DNA from 2 places in the Bradyrhizobium sp. 14AA genome. Region 1 is predicted to be linked to the other one. Evidence: predicted binding sites of a transcription regulator. Region 1 holds the regulator's gene; the other holds the start of a gene.
The links. The regulator PhoB, encoded in region 1, activates phosphate uptake and scavenging genes when phosphate is short. The targets are predictions, from matches to a motif close to TGTCATNNANCTGTCAT.
Positions count from the first base shown of each region.

Region 1 (5,680 bases):
CGTTGTGACGATGCTCGCCCTCCTTGTCGCCCATCGACACCCAGGTGTCGGTGACGACGCAATCGGCGCCCTTCACGGCGGCTTCCGGATCGGTGCCGAGCACGATCGACGCGCCTGACGTCTTGATGAAGTCGCGCATCGCCTTTTTCGGCGCGAGCTCCGGCGGGGTGGCGACATTGAGCTGGAACTTGAAGCGCTCGGCGGCGTGGGCCCAGGACGCCAGCACGTTGTTGTCGTCGCCGGTCCAGGCCACCGTCTTGCCCTCGATCGGGCCGCGATGCTCCTCATAGGTCATGAGGTCGGCCATCACCTGGCAGGGATGCGAGCGCCGCGTCAGGCCGTTGATGACGGGCACGGTCGCATACGCTGCAAGCTCCAGCAGGGCATCGTGATTGAGGATGCGGATCATGATGGCGTCGACATAACGCGACAGCACCCGCGCGGTGTCGGCGATGGTCTCGCCGCGACCGAGCTGCATCTCGGCGCCGGTGAGCATGATGGGCTCGCCGCCGAGCTGGCGCATGGCGACGTCGAACGACACGCGCGTCCGCGTCGAGGGGCGCTCGAAGATCATCGCCAGCGTCTTGCCTTCGAGTGGCCTGACCGGCTGATGCGCCTTCTGCTTCGCCTTCATGGCGGAGGAGGCTGCGAGCATGCTCTTGAGCTCCGACAGCGGCAGCTCGTTGATGTCGAGGAAGTGCTTCGGGGACTTGCTCATCAGCTTGCCGCCCGCTTGGTCTGGCTGGACGAGATTGCCGCGCAGGCGCGCTCGAGCCGCCCGACGCTGTCCTCGATCTCGGCTTCGGTGACGATCAAGGGCGGCAGGAAACGCACGACATTGTCGCCGGCGCCAACCGTGAGCAATTTTTCATTGCGCAGCGCCGCGACCAGATCACCCGACGGCACCACGGCCTTGATGCCGATCAGGAGGCCCTCGCCGCGCACTTCGCTGACGACATCGGGGTGACGGTCGATCACGGAGGCGAGCTTCTGCTTGAGCAGCAGCGACATCTTCTGCACGTGGTCGAAGAAGCCGGGCTTGAGCATGACGTCGAGCACCGCGTTCGCAGCCGCGATCGCCAGCGGATTGCCGCCGAAGGTCGAGCCATGCGAGCCAGGCCCCATGCCAGCGGCCGCGTCGGCAGTCGCCAGCACCGCGCCGATCGGGAAGCCGCCGCCCAGTGCCTTGGCCAGCGACATCACGTCAGGCATGACGCCGGTGCGCCTGTGGGCGAAGAGATCGCCGGTGCGGCCCATGCCGGTCTGCACCTCGTCGAACGCGAGCAGCAAGCCCTTCTCATCGCAGAGCTGGCGCAACGCCCTCAGGAAAGAAGGCGTCGCCGACCGCACGCCGCCCTCGCCCTGGATCGGCTCGATCAGAATGCCGGCGGTCTGCGGACCGATCGCCTTCTTCACCGCCTCGATGTCGCCATGCGGCACCTGGTCGAAGCCGTCCATCGGCGGACCGAAACCTTCGAGATATTTTGCAGATCCCGTTGCAGCCAACGTCGCCAGCGTGCGGCCGTGGAAGGCGCCCTCGAAGGTGATCATGCGGTAGCGCTCCGGATGCCCCTTGGAGAAGTGGTGATGGCGGACCAGCTTGATCACGCCCTCCAGCGCTTCGGCGCCGGAATTGCAGAAGAACACGAAGTCCGCGAAGCTCTCATTGCAGAGCCGGTTCGCGAGCTTCTCGCCATCCGGGCTCTGGAACAGGTTCGACATGTGCCAGAGCTTGGTCGCCTGCTCCTGCAACGCCTTGACCAGCGCGGGATGGGCGTGGCCGAGCGCGTTCACCGCGACACCGGAGGTGAAATCGAGATAGCGATCACCATTGGTCGCGATGAGCCAGCAGCCTTCGCCGCGCTCGAAGCCGAGGTCGGCCCTGGCGAAAACGGGAAGCAGATGCGGCGCGGCGCTGTTGGTCATGACGATCACTTGGATGTTGCATTTGGATGTTGGGACCAGCCTGGTTTGCCTTGCGCAGCGCACCATCGACCGGTCCGGAAAACGAAACGTGCCGCCTTTTAAGGGCGGCACGTGACACTATCTTATGCCTGGCAAGGCGGGTGTCAATGCCACTGGAAAGCCTCGGGAAACGCTGAATCCGTAGTCTTGCGGTGCCGATTTTGCGCGTTTCCACCACGGAACATGTGGAAGCGAGTCGGCGGACTCTTGCGCGGGAGTCACGCCATATTGTAGCGTTTGCCCTGTCAGATACGACATCTCGTGCAGCGGTTCTGATCTCTAAGTCCTCATGTACCGGCGTAAACGTTCGGGCGCACTTCGTGCACCCGGCGAGCCTTAAGGGATTCTGGCGGCACGGGTTTTTCAAGGCTTAGGCATTCGCTGCAAGGCCCCGATATGGCGGCGCGCAGCGAGGGAAAGGGTGCAATGACGGTTTTGACCTGGTCCGACGATCGCGTCGAACAGCTTAAAAAGCTCTGGGAGGCCGGACTTTCGGCCAGCCAGATCGCAGCTGAGCTCGGCAATGTGACCCGCAATGCCGTGATCGGCAAGGTGCACAGGCTCGGCCTGTCCGGCCGCGCCAAGAGCCCTTCATCGGCAGCGCCCCGGCCGCGCAAGGCGCGTCCCGCGCAGCACATGATGCGGGTGAGCCGTCCGATCTCGCGCGGCAACACCGCGCTGGCGCAGGCCTTCGAGGTCGAGGTGGAGGCCGAACCGGTCACCTACGACAACGTGGTGCCGATGAGCCAGCGGCTGTCGCTGCTGGAGCTGAACGAGGCGACCTGCCACTGGCCGGTCGGCGATCCCTCGAGCCCAGACTTCTTCTTCTGCGGCGGCAAGGCGCTCTCCGGCCTGCCCTATTGCGCCCAGCACTCGCGCGTCGCCTACCAGCCGGCAGCAGATCGCCGCCGCGCACCGGCGAAGCCGGGACCGCGGTGAGTTAGACGGATTTAGCTGACTGCAACGACGGCAGCCGTCACACGATGACGGCTCAAGACGTCCGATGTCGCCCCGGACAAGCGCGCCTGAAGCGCGCGCAGATCCAGGACCCATAGCCAACGACAGATGTGGTTACGGGGACTCGGAGTTACCTTTTTCGCACAACAACCACGCCCTGTCGTTAGGGGTCCCGGATCTGCTCTTCGCTGCAGACAACGCTGCGCGTTGCCTGCAGCTTCGCTTGTCCGGGACGACGGCTGAGATTATGGCCGCGGCCAAACTCAAGCCTGCGTCCCAACCCTCACACCTGCTCCGCCTTCGCAAAGCGATCATCCAGCGCGTAGCCGGCGCCGCGGACGGTGCGGATCGGGTCCTGCTCGCGGCCGAGATTGAGCAGCTTGCGCAGGCGGCCGATATGGACGTCGACGGTGCGCTCGTCGATGTAGATGTCGCGGCCCCAGACGCTGTCGAGCAGCTGCTCGCGCGAGAACACGCGGCCGGGATGTTCCAGGAAGAACTCCAGGAGGCGATATTCGGTCGGACCGAGATCGATCGGCCGGCCCGAGCGCGCCACGCGGCGCTTGTCGCGGTCGAGCTCGATGTCGCCATAGGCGAGCACGGTGGCGAGCCGCTCGGGGCTGGCCCGCCGCAAGAGCCCCTTCACGCGCGCCAGCAGCTCCGGCACCGAGAATGGCTTGACGATGTAGTCATCGGCGCCGGTCGCAAGACCGCGCACCCGCTCGCTCTCCTCGCCGCGCGCGGTGAGCATGATGATCGGGAGCTGCTTGGTCTCGGGACGGGTCCGCAACCGCCGGCACAGCTCGATGCCGGAGAGCCCCGGCAGCATCCAGTCCAGCACGATCAGATCGGGGATGTGCTCCTTGAGACGAGTGTCGGCGTCATCGCCGCGCATCACCGTCTCGACGTCATAGCCGTCGCCTTCGAGGTTGTAGCGGAGAAGCTCGGTGAGAGCTTCCTCGTCCTCAACCACCATAATGCGTGCGCCCATGGTGTCGTCGCTCCTTAGGTGTTCGGAATCGTCGTGGCGAAGGTCGTCATGTCGCCCTTCGGCCGCTTGTCGGTGATCGCCTGACCCTCGATCATGTAGAACACGGTCTCGGCGATGTTGGTGGCGTGGTCGCCGATCCGCTCGATGTTCTTGGCGCAGAACATCAGATGAATGCAGAACGAGATGTTGCGCGGATCCTCCATCATGTAGGTGAGGAGCTCACGGAACAGCGAGGTGCAGATGGCGTCGACTTCCTCGTCGCCCTTCCACACCGCCATCGCCGCCGGCAGATCGTGCGCGGCATAGGCGTCCAGCACCGACTTGACCTGCTGCTGCACGAGATCGGTCATGTGCTCGAGGCCGCGGAACAGCTTGAGCGGATGGAAGTCCGTCTCCAGCGCCGCGACGCGCTTGCCCATGTTCTTGGCGAGGTCGCCGATCCGCTCGAGGTCGGTCGCAACGCGCATGGCGCCGACGATCTCGCGCAAATCGACCGCCATCGGCTGGCGGCGGGCGATGGTGAGCACGGCGCGCTCCTCGATGCGCTTCTGCAGCGCATCGAGCTCGGCGTCGGTGGTGACGACGCGCTGGCCGAGCGCGACGTCGCGGCGGATCAGCGCGTCGACGGAATCGACGATCATGCGCTCGGCAATGCCGCCCATCTCGGCGACCAGGCGGGTGAGCTCCTGGAGGTCGGTGTCGAAAGCCTTTGCGGTATGTTCAGAACCCATGTCCCGTCTCCTCAGCCGAACCGGCCGGTGATGTAATCCTGCGTGCGCCGGTCGGTCGGCGACGTGAAGATCTTGCTGGTGTCGTCGAACTCGATCAGCTCGCCGAGATACATGAAGGCGGTCTTGTCGGAGACGCGCGCCGCCTGCTGCATGTTGTGGGTGACGATCGCGATCGTGTAGTTCTCCGACAGCTCCTGGATCAGCTCCTCGACCTTGGCGGTCGAGATCGGGTCGAGCGCCGAGCAGGGCTCGTCGAACAGGATCACCTCGGGCCGCACCGCAACGGTGCGGGCAATGCAGAGGCGCTGCTGCTGGCCACCGGAGAGCGACAGGCCGGAGGCGTTGAGCTTGTCCTTGACCTCGTTCCACAGCGCGCCGCCGCGCAGCGCCTTCTCGACGCGGTCGTCCATCTCGGACTTCGAGATCTTCTCGTAGAGACGGATGCCGAAGGCGATGTTCTCGTAGATCGTCATCGGGAACGGCGTCGGCTTCTGGAAGACCATGCCGACGCGCGCGCGCAGCAAATTGAGGTCCAGCCTGGGATCGAGGATGTTGGTCTGGTCGAGCATCAGCTGGCCGGTGACGCGCTGGCCCGGATAGAGATCGTACATCCGGTTGAAGATGCGCAGCAGGGTGGACTTGCCGCAGCCGGACGGGCCGATGAACGCGGTGACGCGGTTGGCGCCGAGCGTCAGGTTGATGTTCTTCAGCGCGTGGTGCTCGCCGTAATAGAAGTTGAGGTTGCGCACCGTCACCTTGGCGGGCGCTTCCGGCAGCGGCTGCTGCAACGCCAGATGCGCGTTCGAACTCACGGATACGGACAGGTCGGTCATTTTGCAGTCCTCTCGGCGCCAAGGATGCGCGCGCCAATGTTCAGGGCAAGCACGGTGATCGTGATCAGCAGCGCGCCGCTCCAGGCGAGCTGCTTCCAGTAGGCGTAGGGGCTCTGGACGAAATTGTTGATGGTCACAGGCAGGTTCGCCATCGTCTTGTTCAGGCCGAGGCTGAAGAACTGGTTCGACAGCGCGGTGAAGAG
Region 1 is NZ_JAVAYM010000046.1:1,700-7,379, forward strand. Features, by position in the region: gene argF (ornithine carbamoyltransferase) at 1-718, opposite strand, end outside; gene RAD15_RS41605 (acetylornithine transaminase) at 718-1,926, opposite strand; gene RAD15_RS41610 (GcrA family cell cycle regulator) at 2,392-2,904, shown strand; gene phoB (phosphate regulon transcriptional regulator PhoB) at 3,206-3,913, opposite strand; gene phoU (phosphate signaling complex protein PhoU) at 3,928-4,644, opposite strand; gene pstB (phosphate ABC transporter ATP-binding protein PstB) at 4,656-5,477, opposite strand; gene pstA (phosphate ABC transporter permease PstA) at 5,474-5,680, opposite strand, start outside.

Region 2 (5,680 bases), on a different contig from region 1:
TCCGGAACAGGAAGCGCCGCTCGGCTTCGCCCAAGGTCGTGAGATCGCGCGTGATGCCGTCGCGCATCCGGTACGACACCTGACCCGCGCTCGGCGCGAGCTGGCCCGAGAGCATCTGCAGCAGCGTCGACTTGCCCGAACCGGATTCTCCGACGATCGCCAGCACCTCGCCGGGATAGAGCGAGAACGACACGTCGCGGCAGGCAGCGATGCGGCCGAAGGATTTGCTGAGAGACTCCGCGACCAGCAGCGGCTGGTCGCTCTCAAGACTATCGAGATCAACCATGTGAGCCCGCTTTCTCCTTGTACGGCGCGGCGCTGAGGCTGCCGTGATGGCCGGCGGCCTGGCGGCCTTCGCAATAGTCGGTGTCGGAGCAGACGAACATGCGCCCGCCCTTGTCGTCGGTGACGATCTCGTCGAGATAGGAATTCTCGGCGCCGCAAAGCGCGCAAGGCGCGTTGAAGCGGTAGGGCTCGAACGGATGGTCCTCGAAATCGAGCGACACCACCTGCGTATAAGGCGGGATCGCATAGATGCGCTTCTCGCGGCCCGCACCGAACAATTGCAGCGCCGCGCAATTATCCATCTTGGGATTGTCGAATTTCGGCGTCGGCGACGGGTCCATCACGTAGCGCGCATTCACCTTCACCGGATAGGCGTAAGCGGTCGCGATGTGGCCGAAACGGGCGATGTCCTCATAGAGCTTCACATGCATCAGGCCGTATTCGGCGAGCGCATGCATGCGCCGCGTCTCGGTCTCGCGCGGCTCGAGGAAACGCAGCGGCTCCGGGATCGGCACCTGATAGACCAGCACCTGGTTCGCGTGCAGCGACGTCTCGGGGATGCGGTGACGGGTCTGGATCACCGTCGCCTCGTCGGTGGCCGTCGTCGTGGCGACGCCGGCGGTCTTGGCGAAGAATTTCCGGATCGAGATCGCGTTGGTGGTGTCGTCCGAGCCCTGGTCGATCACCTTCAGCACGTCCTGGGGGCCGAGGATCGCGGCCGTGACCTGCACGCCGCCGGTGCCCCAGCCATAGGGCATCGGCATTTCGCGGCTGGCGAACGGCACTTGATAGCCGGGGATCGCAATCGCCTTCAGGATCGCACGGCGGATCATCCGCTTGGTCTGCTCGTCGAGATAGGCAAAATTGTAGGCGGGCGCGTTCATTCCGCGGCCTCCTTCATGGCATCGGGCGCTTGGGCATCGGCGAATTCCTTGCGCAGCTTGCGGAGCAGGCCGAGCTCGGACTGGAAGTCGACATAATGCGGCAGCTTCAGATGCTCGACGAAGCCGGTCGCCTGGACGTTGTCCGAATGCGACATCACGAATTCTTCATCTTGCGCCGGGGCGAGTGCTTCCTCGCCCAGCTCGCGGGCGCGCAGCGCGCGGTCGACCAGCGCCATCGACATGGTCTTGCGCTCGCTCTGGCCGAAGGCGAGGCCATAGCCGCGGGTGAAGCACGGCGCCTCGGTCGCAGATCCCTTGAACTGGTTGACCATCTGGCACTCGGTGAGCTCGATCGCACCGAGCGGCACCGCGAAGCCGACATCTTCCGCTGCGAATTCGACCTCGACCTCGCCGAAGCGGATCTCGCCGGCGAAGGGATGGTTGCGGCCGTAGCCGCGCTGGGTGGAATAGCCCATCGCGAGCAAGAAGCCCTCGTCACCGCGCGCGAGATTTTGCAGGCGCAAATCGCGATCCGCCGGAAAGTTCAGCGGCTCGCGGGTGAGGTCGCCAACGCTGGCGCCATCTTCAGCCTGTGGCGACGACTCGATCAGCCCGTCGCGGCCGAGAATGTCGGTCACGCGCGGCGTCGGCGCCGTCGACGCTTCGGCTGTTGCCGGCGCTTCCGGCACGAAACCTTCGGCGAGTGAGGGATCGAGCAGGCGATGCGTGTAGTCGAAGGTCGGTCCGAGGATCTGGCCGCCCGGAATATCCTTGAAGGTCGAGGAGACCCGCCGCCGCACCCGCATCGTGCCGGTGTCGAACGGCTCGCTCGCGCCGAAGCGCGGCAGGGTGGCGCGGAAGGCGCGGACGAGGAAGATCGCCTCGATCATGTCGCCGCGCGCCTGCTTGATCGCGAGTGCCGCGAGCTCGCGGTCATAGAGCGAGCCCTCGCTCATGACGCGGTCCACGGCAAGGCCGAGCTGCTCCGAGATCTGGTCGAGCGTGACTTCCGCAACGCTCTGATCGCCGCGCCGCGCATTGGCGAGCAGACGATGGGCGTTCTCGATGGCGCGTTCGCCGCCTTTGACTGCGACATACATGCGACTAGCTTCCCCTGTTCACGACGCGCGTGGTGCGCGGGATCGCAACCACGGCATCATCGGCGACCAGCACCACGTCGATGCCCCGCGGAAACAATGCTTCGTTGAAGCGCAGGCGCTCGAACAGGTCGAACGGTTTGATCGAGGCCTGGAGCGTCGCGACACCGTCGATGCCGGGACCGCGCAGCTCGAAGCTGCGTCCCGCGTCGAGGCTCTCGACCTGAATGATCACCGTGGTCGAACGATCCGGATATTCGTTGGTGCCCAGCGCAAAGCGTTCGAGCGCGGGCAGCAGGACGCCGTCGCTGATCAGCGCGAAGCTTGCGATCGACGTATCCTGCACCACCGGCGCGCCGGTGTGGAACTTGAGCCATTTCACCACGTCCGAGCTTTCCGCCATCCGCGGATTGAGCCAGAGCGGCGTGTCGTGGTCGAACAATGTCAGCGCGATCGCGGCCGTGCCGCGCATCATCGGCCCTGGCGCCCCGGCCATCGGAACGATGCGCTGGACCGAGCCCGGCCGCGCCATCGCGTCCATGACCGAGCGAAAGGTCGATTGCGCCGACAGCACCTTGTCGGCGAAACCGGGCGGCAGTTCCGCAATCGTGGTCATGATCTCACCCCTCACCGCGCACCATGGTGTAGAAATCCACCTTCGTTGCGGCGGTCTCCGCCGCCGCCTGCTTGCGCCTGACCATAAGCTGCTCGCGCAACGGCGCGATAACGTCCCGCTCGACCGCTCCGCCGAAGTCCCTGGACTGCACCAGCGCATCGCACAGCGCGATCAGCCGCGCCTTCTCACTGTTGCGCCCGAGCGTGTAGCCGAAGCCGACCTCGCCGCTCGCAAGCCGCACCGCGGCGCGCGACACCGTGGCTTCACCGAGATTGAACGGCGCACCGTCGCCACCGACCCGGCCGCGCAGCATGACGAGGCCGCTTTCCGGCGCGCGCAGCTCCTGATGGGCCGGGAGAGTCAAGTTACGGAGGCGGGCGGCGATCTCGCCCGCCTCCGCATGCGCCAGCACCGCCATCGCGGCCTTGCGCTGGGCTTGCTGATTGTTGTGCTGGGTCACCGTATCCACCGAACTTTTCCGCAGAACTTGCCGAATCCAAGTTGTCTATGATACTAGACAACTTCATACGGGCACGCCATGACTGTTTCGTGACAAGGACGTGATTTCTGGGCTAGCTTGGCCGCGACATGAGCATGCAGGACACAGCCTCCTCGGGCGTCGCGTTGTGGCGCCTCGTCGCCGACGGCATCGAACGCGGCATCGCCGACGGCCGCTTTGCGGCCGGCGACAAATTGCCAGGCGAGATGGAGATCGCCGAAACCTATCGGGTGAACCGCCACACCGTGCGGCGCGCGCTCGCCGCGCTTGCCGAACGCGGCCTGGTGCGCGCCGAACGCGGCAGCGGAACCTATGTCGAGGCGCAGAAGCTCGCCTATCCCTTGCGTTCGCGCACGCGCTTCTCCGAGATCGTCGGCGCCGATGGCCGCGAACCGCATGGCCGCCTGATCGAGGCGACCGATGACGTCGCGACCCGCGAACTGGCGCGGGAACTGGGATTGAAGGCCGGCGCTCCGCTGGTGCGGATCGAAGCGATACGGCTCGCCGACCGCACGCCGATCTGCGTCTCCACGACCTGGCTATCGGCGGAATTGTTTCCCGGTGCGGGCGCGGTATTCGCGGCGACACGCTCGATGACGAAACTGCTGGAACATTACGGCGTCCGCGACTATCGCCGCGGCGCCACCCGGATCACCGCCGGCATCGTGGACGCCACCGATGCGGCACGGCTGGATCTGCCGCTCGGCCGGCCTATCCTGGTGGTCGATGCGACCGACCATGGTCTCGAAGGCAAGCCGCTAGTGACGAAGCATTCGCGCTTTGCGGCGGAGCGGGTGGAGTTTCTGGTGGAGTCGTAGAGAACCCTCTCTCCACGAAACCGGACTCGTAGGGTGGGCAAAGGCGCCGCTTGCGCCGTGCCCACCATTCATCGAGCACTACGATAGAATTGGTGGGGACGCTGCGCTTTGCCCACCCTACGGCACTGTCTCCGCGGAGATAAGCGGTGGTGGGTTACGCCTTCGGCTAACCCACCCTACGGCACCTGCGATCAGGCCACCGCCCGCCTTCCAATAATCGCAAACCGCAGCTTGCCCGAGATGAAATCGATCGCGGCCACCGCGACCAGGATCATCAGGATCAGGAACGACACCTTCTGCCATTCCAGCACGCGGATCTGCTCGGCAAGCTGAAGCCCGATGCCGCCGGCACCGACGATGCCGATGATGGTGGCCGAGCGGGTGTTGGATTCGATGAAATAGAGCACCTGACCGGCGATCACGGGCAGGACCTGCGGCAACAGGCCAAAGCGGATCTCGTGCAGCGGGCTGCCGCCGGAGGCGCGGATGCCCTCGACCTGCTTCTGGTCGGCACCTTCGATCGCCTCCGAGAACAGTTTTCCGAACGCGCCGAAATCGGAGACCGCGATCGCGAGCACGCCGGCGAACGGGCCGAGCCCGACCACGTTGATCCACACCAGCGCCCAGATCAGCGTGTCGACGCCGCGGATCGAATCCAGGAAACGCCGGACCGGGAAGCGCAGGATGTTCGACGGCACGATGTTGCGAGCCGCGAGCAGGCTGACCGGCAACGCGAACAACGCGGCCAGCGTCGTGCCGAGCAACGCGATCGACAGCGTCTCGCCGAGCGCCTTCAGATAGATCGGCAGCGACGAGCCGGGGTCCGGCGGGATCATCATCAGGCTGATCCAGCCGAGCTGGCTGAGGCCAGCGAAGAACCGCGACGGCGAGAAGTCGAGATCGACGAGCCCGTACACCAGGATCGCGAACGCCGCGACGATCATCGCCGGCATCGCGAGCCGGGCCGAGGCCGGCCGATCGAACACCTCGGGGTAGCGCGCGCGAAGCGCTCGCGTGTCGACCTCCTGCGGCCTCGTCACGTCCGCGCCTCCCTGCCGAACAGGCGGCCGCGCAGCCAGCCGGTGCTGATATCGATGATGAAGACGGTGACGATGACGGTGAGCAGGATGGCGCTGACGTCCGAATAGTAGAACTTGCGGATAGCAACGACGAGCTCCTGGCCGATGCCGCCGGCACCGACGAAGCCCATCACGGAGGCCTCGCGGACGTTGATCTCGAAGCGCAGCAGCGCGTAGCTGGCATAGCCTGCGGTGACCTGCGGCACGATCGCAAAACGCATGCAGGAGAGCCAGCTTGCGCCGGTCGAGCGGATGCCTTCGACCGGCTTCATGTCGGCATTCTCGACGATCTCCGAGAACAGTTTTCCGAGCGCGCCGGTGGAATGGATCGCGATCGCGAGCACGCCCGCCATCGGGCCGAGCCCGAAGGCGATCACGAAGATCAGCGCGAAGACGATTCCG
Region 2 is NZ_JAVAYM010000019.1:123,778-129,457, forward strand. Features, by position in the region: gene phnK (phosphonate C-P lyase system protein PhnK) at 1-286, opposite strand, end outside; gene RAD15_RS29340 (alpha-D-ribose 1-methylphosphonate 5-phosphate C-P-lyase PhnJ) at 279-1,169, opposite strand; gene RAD15_RS29345 (carbon-phosphorus lyase complex subunit PhnI) at 1,166-2,269, opposite strand; gene phnH (phosphonate C-P lyase system protein PhnH) at 2,274-2,882, opposite strand; gene phnG (phosphonate C-P lyase system protein PhnG) at 2,887-3,351, opposite strand; gene phnF (phosphonate metabolism transcriptional regulator PhnF) at 3,471-4,199, shown strand; gene phnE (phosphonate ABC transporter, permease protein PhnE) at 4,391-5,239, opposite strand; gene phnE (phosphonate ABC transporter, permease protein PhnE) at 5,236-5,680, opposite strand, start outside.
Region 2: a site for PhoB is predicted at 3,421-3,437, ahead of phnF (phosphonate metabolism transcriptional regulator PhnF). Genes of this name have one in related genera too.